Regions from separate parts of the Streptomyces sp. NPDC023157 genome, predicted to be linked through region 2. Evidence: predicted binding sites of a transcription regulator. Region 2 holds the regulator's gene; the other holds the start of a gene.
What was found. Region 2 encodes HspR, which represses chaperone genes until heat shock. Its sites were predicted from a motif close to TTGAGNNNNNNNNNCTCAA; they were not measured.
Positions count from the first base shown of each region.

Region 1: the regulator HspR is predicted to act here: its motif matches at 4,386-4,404, upstream of lon (endopeptidase La).

Region 1 is NZ_JBVHIL010000009.1:1,007-8,335, reverse strand. Features, by position in the region: gene ACZ3ZE_RS28760 (lysozyme) at 1-86, shown strand, start outside; gene ACZ3ZE_RS28755 (lytic polysaccharide monooxygenase auxiliary activity family 9 protein) at 303-1,187, shown strand; gene ACZ3ZE_RS28750 (DUF4240 domain-containing protein) at 1,273-1,854, opposite strand; gene lon (endopeptidase La) at 1,943-4,363, opposite strand; gene ACZ3ZE_RS28740 (GNAT family N-acetyltransferase) at 4,494-5,129, shown strand; gene ACZ3ZE_RS28735 (hypothetical protein) at 5,176-5,652, shown strand; gene ACZ3ZE_RS28730 (TetR/AcrR family transcriptional regulator) at 5,649-6,317, opposite strand; gene ACZ3ZE_RS28725 (glycoside hydrolase family 3 protein) at 6,452-7,329, shown strand, end outside.
Region 2 is NZ_JBVHIL010000005.1:258,573-265,901, reverse strand. Features, by position in the region: gene ACZ3ZE_RS19840 ((Fe-S)-binding protein) at 1-320, opposite strand, end outside; gene ACZ3ZE_RS19835 (sugar transferase) at 439-936, opposite strand; gene dnaK (molecular chaperone DnaK) at 1,164-3,005, shown strand; gene grpE (nucleotide exchange factor GrpE) at 3,005-3,655, shown strand; gene dnaJ (molecular chaperone DnaJ) at 3,686-4,870, shown strand; gene ACZ3ZE_RS19815 (heat shock protein transcriptional repressor HspR) at 4,875-5,342, shown strand; gene ACZ3ZE_RS19810 (helix-turn-helix transcriptional regulator) at 5,461-6,471, opposite strand; gene ACZ3ZE_RS19805 (hypothetical protein) at 6,599-6,802, shown strand; gene ACZ3ZE_RS19800 (Rieske (2Fe-2S) protein) at 6,799-7,119, shown strand; gene ACZ3ZE_RS19795 (pyridoxamine 5'-phosphate oxidase family protein) at 7,302-7,329, opposite strand, start outside.

The sequences.
Region 1 (7,329 bases), on a different contig from region 2:
AGTACACGTCGTCCGGCCCCACGGTCGGCGACCACAACCACTTCAACGGGGACTACTCGCGGGTGCAGGCGCTCGCGAACGGCTGACGGTGCGGGGCGGCAGGCCTCCCGGGTGTGCGGCGGCACACCCGGGAGGCCCGCCCTTTTCGCGTGTACGCGCTTCCCGGCTTTCTCGGACGCACCTCTTGCCCATTGGTATGGACCAATGCGACCCTCGGTGAGCCGCGAGCGAGCCGCAACTCGCCCGCACCGTGCGCACGTTGCTCGTCCCGTACTCCCCCACGCACGAGAGAGAGCTCCGCCATGCCCCGCATCACGACCTCCCGCTCCCGCCGCGCCGCCGCCGCGACCGCGCTCACCGCCGCCGTGCTCGTCCCCCTCACGCCGACCGCCGCGAGCGCGCACGGCGCCGTGTTCAACCCCGTCAGCCGGGTCGCGGCCTGTTACGCGGAGGGCCCGGAGACGCCCAAGTCCCAGGTGTGCAAGGACCTCGTCGCCGACTCCGGCACCCAGCCGCTCTACGACTGGAACGAGGTCAACATCGCCAACGCCGACGGGCAGCACAAGGCGCTGATCCCGGACGGCAAGCTCTGCTCGGCCAACCGCGCGAAGTACCGCGCCCTGGACTGGGCCCGCACCGACTGGCCGGCCACCGCCGTCTCCCCCGGCGCCTTCGGCTTCAAGATCCGCGCCACGGCGGCGCACTCCGGCACGATGACGATGTACATCACCAAGCAGGGCTTCGACCCCACCCAGCCCCTGAAGTGGTCCGACCTCGACACCGCCCCCGTGGCCGTCTACAACACCACCCGCACGGCCACCGACGGCTACTACGCCTTCGACGGCACGCTCCCGGCGCGCTCCGGCCGCCACATCGTCTACATGGTGTGGCAGCGCAACGACAGCCCCGAGGCCTTCTACAGCTGCTCGGACGTCACCTTCGGCTCCGCCGCCGCCACCACGGCCCTGAAGGCCGAGGCCCCGACCGAGGCCGAACTCGCCGCGGGCGCCCAGCTGTCCACCGTGAGCCACAAGGGCCACGGCGGCGACGAGCAGCCCCCCGCCCTGTCCGCCGACACCACCGAGGCCCCCGCCTCCCCGCTCCCGCTCGCCCTCGCGGGCGCCGGCGCGCTCGCCGCCTTCGGCGCGGGCAGCATCCTGCTGGCACGGCGCCGGAACCAGTCCTGACCCCTTGAGGACCCGTCCGGCGGACGGACCGTAGAGGACCCGCCCGGCGGACGGACCCGGTGAGGACCCGTCCGCCGGGCGGGTGCTAGCCCAGCTCGGCCCGAGGAGGGAAGAGGGCGGCGAGCCGCGGTATCCCGTCCTCCTCCAGGGGCTCCCACCGCGGCGGCGCCTCGGGGTCCGGGACGTCGTCGCCCTGGGCCGCGTCGAGCGCGTCGTAGAAGGCCTCCCCCTCGTCGGCCACCCCCGTCAGTTCCTCGTAGGCGTCCGCCGCCACGTAGTCCAGCTCCTCCAGGTCGGGCCACTCCTCGGCCTCGCACCAGGAGTCGGTGCTCCGCCCCGCGAGCCGGAGCACCTCGGGCACTCCGGCCAGGCTGTCGGGAGACACCAGGGCCTCCTCGAACACCTCGCGCCCCAGGGCCACCAGCCACAGGCGGAAGTAGAAGAAGCCGTCGTCGGAGCACCAGCCGCCCAGGATCCGCTCGGCCGCCGACCACAGATCGGCCCGGTAGGCCCGGTCACAGGCCTCCTCCAGCTCCACCTGGAACGCCACGCACTCCTCCGCCGGCCCCCGCGCCAGCTCCCCCCGCAGCCACTCCAGCCGTTCGTCCCGCGACCCCGGCCGGTGCCGCAGCTCCCCCATCAGCGCCCAGAAGGCCTTCTCGTCCATACCCGAAGCATCGCAGCCGCCACTGACAACGCCGGTGGGGCGCCCTCCTCTTGGGAGGGCGCCCCACCGGCGTACGGGGGAACGGGCGTCAGGCCGCCGCGCCCACCGCGACCTGGGCCGGGGCGAGGGCGATCTCCAGGACCTGCCGGACGTCCGTCACCGGGTGGACCTCCAGCTTCTGAAGGATCTCGGCCGGGACGTCGTCCAGGTCGGCCTCGTTCCGCTTGGGGATCACGACCGTCGTGATGCCCGCCCGGTGGGCGGCGAGCAGCTTCTGCTTCAGGCCGCCGATCGGGAGCACCCGGCCGGTCAGGGACACCTCGCCGGTCATGGCGACGTCCGTGCGGACCAGCCGGCCCGACAGGAGCGAGGCGAGGGCGGTGGTCATCGTGATGCCCGCGCTCGGCCCGTCCTTCGGGACCGCGCCCGCCGGGAAGTGGATGTGCACGCCGCGGTCCTTGAGGCCGGTGACGGGCAGCTCCAGTTCCGCGCCGTGCGAGCGGAGGAAGGAGAGCGCGATCTGCGCGGACTCCTTCATCACGTCGCCCAGCTGGCCGGTGAGGGTGAGCCCCGCCGCGCCCGTCTCCGGGTCGGCCAGCGAGGCCTCGACGAAGAGCACGTCGCCGCCCGCCCCGGTCACGGCGAGACCGGTGGCGACACCGGGCACCGAGGTGCGGCGCTCGGCCGGGTCCTGCGCCGACTCCGGCACGTGGTGCGGGCGCCCGATGAGGCCGCGCAGCTCGTCCGGGCCGATGGTGAACGGCAGCTCCCGGTCGCCCAGTTCGTGCTGGGCGGCCACCTTGCGCAGCAGGCGCGCGATGGACCGCTCCAGGGTGCGGACGCCGGCCTCCCGGGTGTACTCGCCGGCGAGCCTGCGCAGCGCCGCCTCCTCCAGTACGACCTCGCCCGGCTCCAGGCCGGCCTTCTCCAGCTGCCGGGGCAGCAGGTGGTCGCGGGCGATGACGACCTTCTCGTCCTCGGTGTAGCCGTCGAGCCGCACGAGCTCCATGCGGTCGAGCAGCGCCTCGGGGATGGCTTCGAGCACGTTGGCGGTGGCGAGGAACACCACGTCGGACAGGTCGAGCTCGACCTCCAGGTAGTGGTCCCGGAAGGTGTGGTTCTGCGCGGGGTCGAGGACCTCCAGGAGGGCCGCCGCCGGGTCGCCCCGGTAGTCGGAGCCGACCTTGTCGATCTCGTCGAGGAGGACCACCGGGTTCATGGACCCGGCCTCCTTGATGGCGCGGACGACACGGCCGGGCAGGGCGCCCACGTACGTACGCCGGTGGCCGCGGATCTCGGCCTCGTCGCGCACACCGCCCAGGGCGACCCGGACGAACTTGCGTCCCATCGCGTGCGCGACGGACTCGCCCAGCGAGGTCTTGCCGACTCCGGGCGGCCCGACGAGCGCGAGCACGGCACCGCCGCGCCGCCCGCCGACCACGCCGAGGCCCCGCTCGGCGCGCCGCTTGCGCACCGCCAGGTACTCGGTGATCCGCTCCTTCACGTCCTCCAGGCCCGCGTGCTCGGCGTCGAGCACGGCCTTGGCGCCCTGGATGTCGAAGGCGTCCTCCGTCCGCTCGTTCCACGGCAGTTCGAGGACGGTGTCGAGCCAGGTCCGGATCCAGGATCCCTCGGGCGACTGGTCGCTCGCCCGCTCCAGCTTCTCGACCTCCTTGAGGGCCGCCTCGCGGACCTTCTCCGGAAGGTCGGCGGCCTCCACGCGCGCCCGGTAGTCGTCGGACTCGTCGCCCGCGCCCGAGGCGGACTCTCCGTTGAGCTCGCGCAGCTCCTTGCGTACGGCTTCGAGCTGACGGCGCAGCAGGAACTCGCGCTGCTGCTTGTCGACGCCCTCCTGGACGTCCTTGGCGATGGTCTCGGCGACGTCCTGCTCGGCCAGGTGCTCGCGCAGCTGCGCGGTGGCCAGCTTGAGGCGGGCGACGGGGTCGGCGGTCTCCAGGAGCGCGACCCGCTGCTCGACGGTGAGGAAGGGCGAGTAGCCGGAGTTGTCGGCGAGGGCGCCGACGCCGTCGATCTGCTGGACGCGGTCGACGACCTGCCAGGCGCCGCGCTTCTTGAGCCAGCTGGTGGCCAACGCCTTGTACTCCTTGACCAGTTCGGTCACGGAGCCGGGCAGCGGATCGGGCAGGGTCTCCTCGACGGCGGCGCCTTCGACCCACAGGGCCCCGCCGGGGCCCGTCGTGCCGGCGCCGATGCGGACCCGTCCGCGCCCGCGGACGAGCGCGCCGGGGTCGCCGTCGGAGAGCCGCCCGACCTGCTCGACGGTGCCGAGCACGCCGGTCGCCGCGTAGGTGCCGTCCACCCGGGGCACGAGCAGCACGCGCGGCTTGCCCGTCCCGCCGCGGGCGGCGGCCTGGGCTGCCTCGACGGCGGCGCGGACGTCGTTGTCGGACAGGTCCAGCGGCACCACCATGCCGGGCAGCACGACCTCGTCGTCGAGCGGCAGCACAGGCAGAGTGAGCGGCGCGGTCTCCATGGACTCAGAAGCCATGATCTCCCCTTCGGCAGTCAAGTTGAGCTATGTGGACTCAATGCACGTGCGCCGAGGAATGTTCCCCTCCCGCTGTTCGCTCTGAGCGATCACCCTCACACGCCCCGCGAACAGGGACTGTAATACCCCCATGGATACTGCATCTATTACCTCTGCCTGGGTCTCCGGCTGGACCGTCTCCCGCGGCACCGGACCCGCCGTCGTCGAACCCTGGGGCTACCGGATCCACGTGGGGCTGCCCGAGCACCCCTTCCGGCATGTGCTGCCGCACCCGGACGCGGCCTCCGTGGGCGCGCTGTGCGCCGGGATCACCGAGCCGTACGCCTGGCTCAAGGTGATGGCGGCGCCCGAGGAGGTGGCGCGGTGGATCACGGACGGGTGGACCATCCCGGACGACCCGGGGTTCATGATGACCAAGAAGCTGGACCCGGCGGCCCGGCCCGCGCCGCCGGACGGCTACGCGCGGACGACGGAGACCAAGGACGGCGTGATCCGGGTCCGGATCCTCGCCCCGGACGGCACGCTCGCCGCCCGGGGGCAGATCGCGCCGACCGGGGAGACCGCCGTCGCCGACCAGATCGAGACGGACGCCGCCCACCGCCGCCGGGGCCTCGGCGCCAACGTCATGCGCACCCTGGAGGCCGCCGCCGCGCAGGCGGGCGCGGAGACCGGTGTACTGGCGGCGACCACCGACGGGATGGCGCTGTACGACTCGCTCGACTGGTACTACCGGGGGCCGCTGACCGGCGTCGTCCGCGCGGCTTGAGCCGTTCCGGCTGCGCGGCGGGGGCCGAACGGGCATGCTCGGCTCCATGGAGAAGAGGTACGGCGCCGCGGCCCTGCTGGCCGCGGCGATCACCGTGACGGGCTGCGGCCAGGCCCCGGCGGCCCCCGCCACCACCCCGGCAACCGCGTCGCCCACCACCGGCAGCGAGCAGCCCGCCCCGCAGGACGTCCTGGTCGAGGTGGCGGTCACCGGCGGCCTCGCCGGCGTCGACAACAGACTCACCGTGAAGTACGACGGCACCTACACCACCCGCACCGGCACCAAACCGTCGAAGAGCGGCCGGATGACCCCGGCCGAGACCGCCGAGCTGCGCGCCGCCCTGGAGGACCCGGCGTACGCGAAGGTCCCGGCCAGCCCGACCGGCAGCCCGATCGCCGACGGGTTCCAGTACTCCCTGACGTACGCCCACCGGACGGTGATCGCGGGCGACGGCGAACGCCCACCCGCCCTGGACCGCGTCTTCAAGGCCCTCCCGGACGGCGGCCCGCCGACGGGACGCTAACCCCTCCCGGACGGCGGCCCGCCGACGGGACGCCCGGCCCTGATCTCCTCGTACTGACGCCGCAGGAAGTCCCGCACCCGCCCCGGCATGTCCAGGGACTCCGGGTCGAGCGTCCACTGGATCTGGAGCCCGTCCATGACGGCGAGCTGCTCCCTGGCGACGGCCTCGCAGTCGATGCCGGCCCGCAGCTCACCGCTCTCGACGCACGCCTCCAGGAGCTCGACGGTGTGCCGGAGCACGCGCGCGTACCGCTCCTTGAAGTACGCGTGGGCGGGGTGGCCGACGTTGCCGGACTCGCCGACGAGGACGTTGAACATGCGCACGATGCCGGGCCGCCTGGTGTTGTCCTCGATCAGGCCGACGAGCGTGTCCACGTACGCCGCGTAGGACTCCGGCTCCTCACTGAAGAGCCGTTCCACGTCGTGCTCCTCGCTCTGCGCGAGCACGGAGAGGAGCAGGTCCTCCTTGCCGCGGAAGTGGTGGAGGAGCCCGCCCTGGGTGATGCCGCAGTCGTGGGCGATCCGGGCGAGCGAGGAGGCGTGGAAACCCCAGCGCCCGAAGTGCTCGACGGCGGTGTCCAGGATCTTCAGCCGCCGCGCGTCACCGACCGCATAGCTGCCCCGGCCTGCGCTTTTGCGCCCCGGCCGCCCGTCACTCTCCACCATGGAGCCACCCTAACGAAGCGCAGGCACCCCACCCCTCAGCCTGTGACCCACGCCACACGACACAAACCTAGTAGGTACTCGGTTTTCACGCTTAGCCTGGCCGTCCGATCAGCCACGCAAGAGCAGGTACGGACATGCACCCCTACCAGGACCCCTCCCGCCCGGTCGCCGAGCGCGTCGAGGACCTCCTCGCCCGCATGACCCTGGAGGAGAAGGCCGGACAGCTCTTCCACACCATGCTGATGATGAATCCCGACGGCACCCCGGTGACCGAGACGGACGGCTCGATGCTGGAGTGCACGACCCCGGAACTCATCGAGGGCCGCGGGCTCACCCACTTCAACCTGCTCGGCAGCTACGGCGCCCGCGAGATGGCCCTGTGGCACAACGCGATCCAGGAGATGGCCGCCGCCACCCGGCTCGGCATCCCGGTCTCGCTCTCCACGGACCCCCGGCACGCGTTCACCGACAACATCGGCGCGTCCTTCAACTCCGGCGCCTTCTCCGCCTGGCCCGAGGCGCTCGGCCTCGCCGCGATCCGCGACCCGGAGCTGGTCTTCCGCTTCGCCGACACGGTGCGCCGCGAGTACCTGTCGGTCGGCTTCCGCACCGCGCTGCACCCGCAGATCGACCTGGCCACCGAGCCCCGCTGGTCCCGCCAGTCCGGCACCTTCGGCTCCGACGCCGCCCTCACCGGCGAACTCGTCCGCGCCTACGTCCTCGGCCTCCAGGGCGAGGAGCTCGGCCCGGACTCGGTCGCGGCGATGGTCAAGCACTTCCCGGGCGGCGGCCCCCAGAAGGACGGCGAGGACCCGCACTTCCCGCACGGCAAGGAGCAGATCTACCCGGGCGGCCTGCGCGACCACCACCTGGAGCCCTTCAAGGCCGCCATCGCCGCCGGCTGCTCGCAGATGATGCCGTACTACGGCCAGCCCGTCGGCACCGACTGGGAGGAGGTCGGCTTCGGCTTCAACCGGGGCGTCATCCAGGGCCTCCTGCGCGACGAGCTCGG
Region 2 (7,329 bases):
AACCCGCCGATGATCGGCAGCGTCCAGTCGGCCTGGAACAGCTGGCCGTACGCGGTGATGATCGTCGGCGGCAGGGTCAGGAAGCCGATGGCGACGAACCAGTGGGCGAAGCCCACGATGCCCCAGCGGTTCATGCGCGTGTGGCCGAGGAACTCCCGGACGAGCGTCACGCTGCGCTGGTAGGGGTTGTCGGTGCGGGCGCCGGCCGGGAGGCGCTGGCCCAGCTTGAAGTAGCGGACGAACTGACCGATGGCGCGAGCGAGCAGGGCAACGCCGACCACGGTCAGGGCCAGCGACACGATGATCGCGGCGAGCTGCATGAGGGGCTCCTCGGGCGGGGGCCAGTCGGGCCTACTAAGCGGTAACTTATTTAGTCCGTGCCGAGATTACCCGTTCGTGGCGCCGCACTGTAGCGGAGCTCACGGTGATCTGTGTCGCTCAGGCAACCCTCGCCGCCGGTTCCGCGTGGCGGCGGCGTCGGACTGCAGGAAGCGTACGCGCAAGGATCACCAGGTCCATGCCCAGCCAGTGGTGATCCACGTAGTGGAGATCGAGCAGCTCGCGCTCCTCCCAGGGCAGCTCCGAGCGCCCGCTGATCTGCCACAGGCCCGTCATCCCCGGGCGTACGGAGAGCCGGCGGCGCCCGTCCCCGGTGGACTCCCGGTGTCCTGGGGGCAGCGGACACGGCCCCACCAGCGACATCTCGCCCCGTACGACGTGCAGCAGCAGCGGCAGCGTGGCCAGCGGGCTCTTCGTGCGGAAGGTCAGCATCGTGAAGGTCCGGCCGCCCCGGCCCGCGACCGGGCGGCGCCGCAGCACCCCGTGCGGGCTGCTGGTCCCGACGGTGACGGAGAGGGCGACGAGGGCGATCAGCGGGGAGAGGACGGCCAGCAGGGCCAGCCCGCCGGCCACGTCGACCGCGCGTTTCGCCGTCATGCACTCACACCTTCCGGCGAGAATCATGGGATATGTCCGGACTCTCTCACGCCGCACCGGTCCTTATCGGGGAATGACGCGCCCTCTGCGACCCTTTGAGGAAGACCTTTGAGCGGGGGGGAGGGTGAAGAGTTGAGTCGGGTCCACTCAGGTCTGTTGACTTGGGTCGGCCCCTCATGCATCCTTGAGTCAGTTCCACTCAAGTCATTCCGTTGGAGGAATCGAAAATGGCACGTGCGGTCGGCATCGACCTGGGTACGACCAACTCCGTCGTCAGCGTTCTGGAAGGCGGCGAGCCCACCGTCATCACCAACGCCGAAGGCGCCAGGACCACGCCGTCCGTCGTCGCCTTCGCGAAGAACGGTGAGGTGCTGGTCGGCGAGGTCGCCAAGCGTCAGGCGGTCACCAACGTCGACCGGACCATCCGGTCCGTGAAGCGCCACATGGGCACCGACTGGAAGATCGAGCTGGACGGGAAGAACTTCAACCCGCAGCAGATGTCCGCCTTCATCCTCCAGAAGCTGAAGCGCGACGCCGAGGCGTACCTGGGCGAGAAGGTGACCGACGCGGTCATCACCGTCCCCGCGTACTTCAACGACTCGGAGCGCCAGGCCACCAAGGAGGCCGGTGAGATCGCGGGCCTCAACGTCCTGCGCATCGTCAACGAGCCGACCGCGGCCGCCCTGGCCTACGGCCTCGACAAGGACGACCAGACGATCCTCGTCTTCGACCTCGGTGGCGGCACCTTCGACGTGTCCCTCCTGGAGATCGGCGACGGCGTCGTCGAGGTGAAGGCCACCAACGGTGACAACCACCTCGGTGGTGACGACTGGGACCAGCGCGTCGTCGACTACCTGGTGAAGCAGTTCGCCAACGGCCACGGCGTGGACCTGTCCAAGGACAAGATGGCCCTCCAGCGCCTGCGCGAGGCCGCCGAGAAGGCCAAGATCGAGCTGTCCTCCTCCACGGAGACCACGATCAACCTGCCCTACATCACGGCCTCCGCCGAGGGCCCGCTGCACCTGGACGAGAAGCTCACGCGCGCCCAGTTCCAGCAGCTGACCGCGGACCTCCTGGACCGCTGCAAGACCCCGTTCCACAACGTCATCAAGGACGCCGGCATCGCGCTGTCCGAGATCGACCACGTGGTCCTCGTCGGCGGCTCGACCCGCATGCCGGCCGTCGCGGAGCTCGTCAAGGAGCTGACCGGCGGCAACGAGGCCAACAAGGGTGTGAACCCGGACGAGGTCGTCGCCATCGGCGCCGTCCTGCAGGCCGGTGTCCTCAAGGGCGAGGTCAAGGACGTCCTGCTCCTCGACGTCACCCCGCTGTCCCTCGGCATCGAGACCAAGGGCGGCATCATGACGAAGCTCATCGAGCGCAACACCACGATCCCGACCAAGCGGTCCGAGATCTTCACGACGGCCGAGGACAACCAGCCGTCCGTGCAGATCCAGGTCTACCAGGGCGAGCGCGAGATCGCGGCGTACAACAAGAAGCTGGGCATGTTCGAGCTGACCGGCCTCCCGCCGGCCCCGCGCGGCGTCCCGCAGATCGAGGTCGCCTTCGACATCGACGCCAACGGCATCATGCACGTGACCGCGAAGGACCTGGGCACGGGCAAGGAGCAGAAGATGACCGTCACCGGCGGCTCCTCGCTGCCGAAGGACGAGGTCAACCGGATGCGTGAGGAGGCCGAGCAGTACGCGGAGGAGGACCACCGCCGCCGCGAGGCCGCCGAGAGCCGCAACCAGGGCGAGCAGCTCGTCTACCAGACGGAGAAGTTCCTCAAGGACAACGAGGACAAGGTCCCCGGTGAGGTCAAGACCGAGGTCGAGGCCGCCGTCGCCGAGCTGAAGGAGAAGCTCAAGGGCGAGGACACCGCCGAGATCCGTACGGCCACCGAGAAGGTCGCGGCCGTCTCCCAGAAGCTGGGCCAGGCGATGTACGCCGACGCGCAGGCCGCCCAGGGTGCCGCCGGCGCCGAGGGTGCCCAGCAGGCGCAGGACGACGACGTCGTCGACGCCGAGATCGTCGACGACGAGAAGCCGAAGGGCGGCGCTGCCTGATGTCGGAGGAGACCCCGGGCTTCGAGGAGAAGCCCGAAGTCCCCGCCGAGGGCACGCCCGAGGAGCCCGAGACGACCGCTGCCGCCGCCTCCGCCGACCAGGCGGAGGGGGCGGCCCCGGCCGGGGACGCGAGTGACGTGGCCCTGCTGGCGCAGCTGGACCAGGCCCGCACGGCGCTCGGCGAGCGCACGACGGACCTCCAGCGTCTGCAGGCCGAGTACCAGAACTACCGCCGCCGGGTCGAGCGGGACCGGGTGACGGTCAAGGAGATCGCCGTGGCGAGCCTCCTGACCGAGCTGCTGCCCGTGCTCGACGACATCGGCCGGGCCCGGGAGCACGGCGAGCTCGTCGGCGGCTTCAAGTCGGTCGCCGAGTCGCTGGAGACCGTCGCCGCCAAGATGGGCCTCCAGCAGTTCGGCAAGGAGGGCGAGCCCTTCGACCCGACGATCCACGAGGCCCTGATGCACTCGTACGCGCCGGACGTCACCGAGACGACCTGTGTGGCGATCCTGCAGCCGGGGTACCGGATCGGCGAGCGGACCATCCGGCCCGCCCGTGTGGCCGTCGCCGAGCCCCAGCCGGGCGCGGCCGCCGGCGGCAAGGAAGAGCCGAAGGCCGACGAGGAGAGCGGTGCCCCCGAAGAGGGGTGACGCAGTGACCGTCCGGAAGGAGGGACGTCGATGAGTACGAAGGACTTCGTCGAGAAGGACTACTACAAGGTTCTCGGCGTCCCCAAGGACGCCACCGACGCCGAGATCAAGAAGGCGTACCGGAAGCTGGCCCGCGAGAACCACCCGGACGCCAACAAGAGCGACACCAACGCGGAGGAGCGCTTCAAGGAGATCTCCGAGGCGAACGACGTCCTCGGCGACCCCAAGAAGCGCAAGGAGTACGACGACGCGCGTGCCCTGTTCGGCAACGGTGGCTTCCGCGCCGGACCCGGCGGGGCGGGCGGCTCGTTCAACTTCGACCTGGGCGACCTCTTCGGCGGCGCCCAGGGCCCCGGCGGAGCCGGTGGCTTCGGGGGCGGCGGCGGCCTCGGGGACGTCTTCGGCGGCCTGTTCAACCGGGGCGCGGGCGGTGCGGGCACCCGTACGCAGCCGCGCCGCGGCCAGGACATCGAGTCCGAGGTGACCCTCAGCTTCACCGAGGCCATCGAGGGCGCGACCGTGCCCCTGCGCATGTCCAGCCAGCAGCCCTGCAAGGCGTGTTCGGGCACCGGCGACAAGAACGGCACCCCGCGGGTGTGCCCGACCTGTGTCGGCACCGGGCAGGTCTCGCGCGGCAGCGGCGGCGGCTTCTCGCTGACCGACCCGTGCGTGGACTGCAAGGGCCGCGGCCTGATCGCCGAGAACCCCTGCGAGGTCTGCAAGGGCAGCGGCCGGGCCAAGTCCTCGCGCACCATGCAGGTCCGCATCCCCGCGGGCGTCAGCGACAGCCAGAAGATCCGGCTGCGCGGCAAGGGAGCCCCGGGCGAGCGCGGCGGGCAGAACGGCGATCTGTACGTCGTCGTGCACGTCGACGCGCACCCGGTGTTCGGCCGCAAGGAGGACAACCTCACCGTCACGGTGCCCGTCAGCTTCGACGAGGCGGCGCTCGGCGGCGAGGTCAAGGTGCCGACGCTGGGCGGCCCCCCGGTCACCCTGAAGCTGCCCGCGGGCACGCCCAACGGGCGCACGATGCGCGCCCGTGGCAAGGGCGCGGTCCGCAAGGACGGCACGCGCGGCGACCTCCTCGTGACCGTGGAGATCGCGGTGCCGAAGGACCTGGCCGACAAGGCCCGTGAGGCCTTGGAGACCTACCGCGAGGCCACGGCGGGCGAGGACCCCAGGGCAGAGCTGTTCCAGGCCGCGAAGGGAGCTTGAGGACATGGACGGCCGTCGCCGACCGCCCGGATTCGGGAACAGGGCATACGAACTGACCGACGAGACGCCGGTGTACGTCATCTCGGTGGCGGCCCAGCTGTCCGGTCTGCACCCGCAGACCCTGCGCCAGTACGACCGGCTGGGTCTGGTCTCCCCGGACCGCACCGCGGGCCGTGGGCGCCGTTACTCGGCCCGTGACATCGAGCTGCTCCGCCAGGTGCAGCAGCTGTCGCAGGACGAGGGCATCAACCTGGCCGGGATCAAGCGCATCATCGAGCTGGAGCACCAGGTCGCGGCGTTGCAGAGCCGGATCGCCGAGCTGTCGACGGCGGTCGAGGGCGCGGCGGCGGCGATGCGCCAGCGCGAGGCCCAGGTCCACGCCTCGTACCGGCGCGACCTGGTGCCGTACACGGACGTCCAGCAGGCGAGCGCCCTGGTGGTGTGGCGGCCGTCCCACAAGCGCGGCGAGTAGCCCCGCGGCTCCCCTTCGCAGGGACGCACGTACGCACGCCCGAGGCCCCCTTTCCGTTCCGGCGGAGGGGGCCTCGGGCGTGCGCGCGTCCGGGCCCGGGGCACGGGCGCCGGTCCCGTCAGTCGTTCTGCTCGGGGTCCGGTCCCGGGCCCGGTTCGTCGAGGATGCCGGACTGGGCGATGAGGAAGCCGAGTTGGGCGCGGCTGCCGCTGCCGAGGGTGGCGGCCAGTTTGGCGATGTGGGCGCGGCAGGTGCGCACGTTCATGCCGAGGCGGCGGGCGATGGCCTCGTCGACGTGGCCCTCGACGAGCAGCTTGGCGATGGAGTGCTGGACGCCGCTGATGCCGTCCCTGCGCTGCGCGTTGGGGACCTGCTCGCCGAAGGGGGTGGCGCGGGCCCAGGACTGCTCGAAGACGGTCGCCAGGTACTCCACGAGGCCGGGGTGGCGCAGTTCCAGGGCGACCTGGCGGTCCTGGCGGGCGGGGATGAGGGCGACGGAGCGGTCGATGATGATGAGCCGCTCGATGCTCTCCTCCAGGGTGCGGACCTGGAGCCGGTCCATGCCGGCCTGTTCGAGGTAGACCTGCATGCCGGGGCTGTGGCGGGCGGTGTGCTGGTAGAGGGTGCGCACCCGTACGCCGCGGTCGAGGAGCGGCTGGACGCGGTTGAGGGCGGTGTTGAGGGTGTGTTCGCTGCGTCCGCCGCCGGGCTGGACGGTGAGGAGCTCCTGGGAGCACTCGGCGGTGGCCCGGCCGAGGACGGCGTCGATGCGGTGGATGCCTTCGAGCACCGTGATGGCGTGGGTGGTCGAGGGGTCCTGGGCGCTGATCGCCATGAAGGGCTCGAACGTGCTGGAGAGGCCTATGGCCAGGGCGCGCCGGTCCTGGATCTCGCGCTCCAGCGGCTGGACGAGCCGGGCGAGAGCGGCGGACGGCGGGACGGGCCGCAGCCAGGACGGATCGTCCGGATCCGGATGCAACAGGTCGAGATCCATGAGGCAGGGTGCGGCTTCTGCCTCGCTCCTGGTTATTCGTCCGATCCGCAACGCACTTGCGTACAAGTCCGTTCCGGCTGCACAGAGGTCGACATGCCCGTGAGGATGTGTCGGTTCTGTCAGTTTCTGCGGCATATGCACACCCCCCAGGATCCTGTATTTCAGGAACATGATGCATTGCCCAGGTGGTGCCAGCGCAAAGACTGAGCCATCGTCTTGTACGCGGGGGAGAGGAAACCATCAAGTGAGGTCGAAGCCGCTCATGTCCACGAAACTGCTTCGCTCGATACTTGCTTCCGTCTTCATTGGGGCGGCGGCAGTGGGAGCGCTGGCCGTCAGCGACCCGGTGTGGGACAGCGCGCCCGCCAAGGTCGTCGCGGCACCGATTGACCCCGTCTGGGACTTCGCCCCGGTCGGTCAGCTCGACCCGGTATGGGATTCCAGCCGGGCGGACGCGGACGCATGACCGTGCCTCCGGACGACCGGACCTTCCGGCGGGAGATGGCTTCGGCCTACCGGTCCGGGTGGCACTTCGTCGATCTCGTCACGGCCATCCCCCACCGTGGCGACTCGTTGATGGTCACCCTCTTCGGAGAACCGATCGTGGTCGCCAGGGAGCAGGACGAGGACGTCCGTGCGTACCGGTGTCTGCGCCGGCCCCGTGGCGCTCCGCAGCCCGTCCGCTGTGCCATCCGGTACGGCATGATCTTCGTCAACCTCGACCAGCGTGACCACCAGCTGGTCGAACCAGAGACCATCACCGCCACCCCCCGCAGTGCCTGAGCGGTTCCCCCGTCGTTGTAGATCGCTCAGGTACTTCCCCCACACAGCGGCGCCATCGCGAACCTGAAACGCGATGGCGCCGTTGTGCATCTCCGGCCGGGCGGACGGGCGGCCGGCCACTCGCCGGCCGGTCGCGCCGTGCCGTTCCGTGCCGTTCCGTGCCGTTCTGGGCCGCGCGACCCCTACGCCCGGCCCATCGCGCGCGTCAGC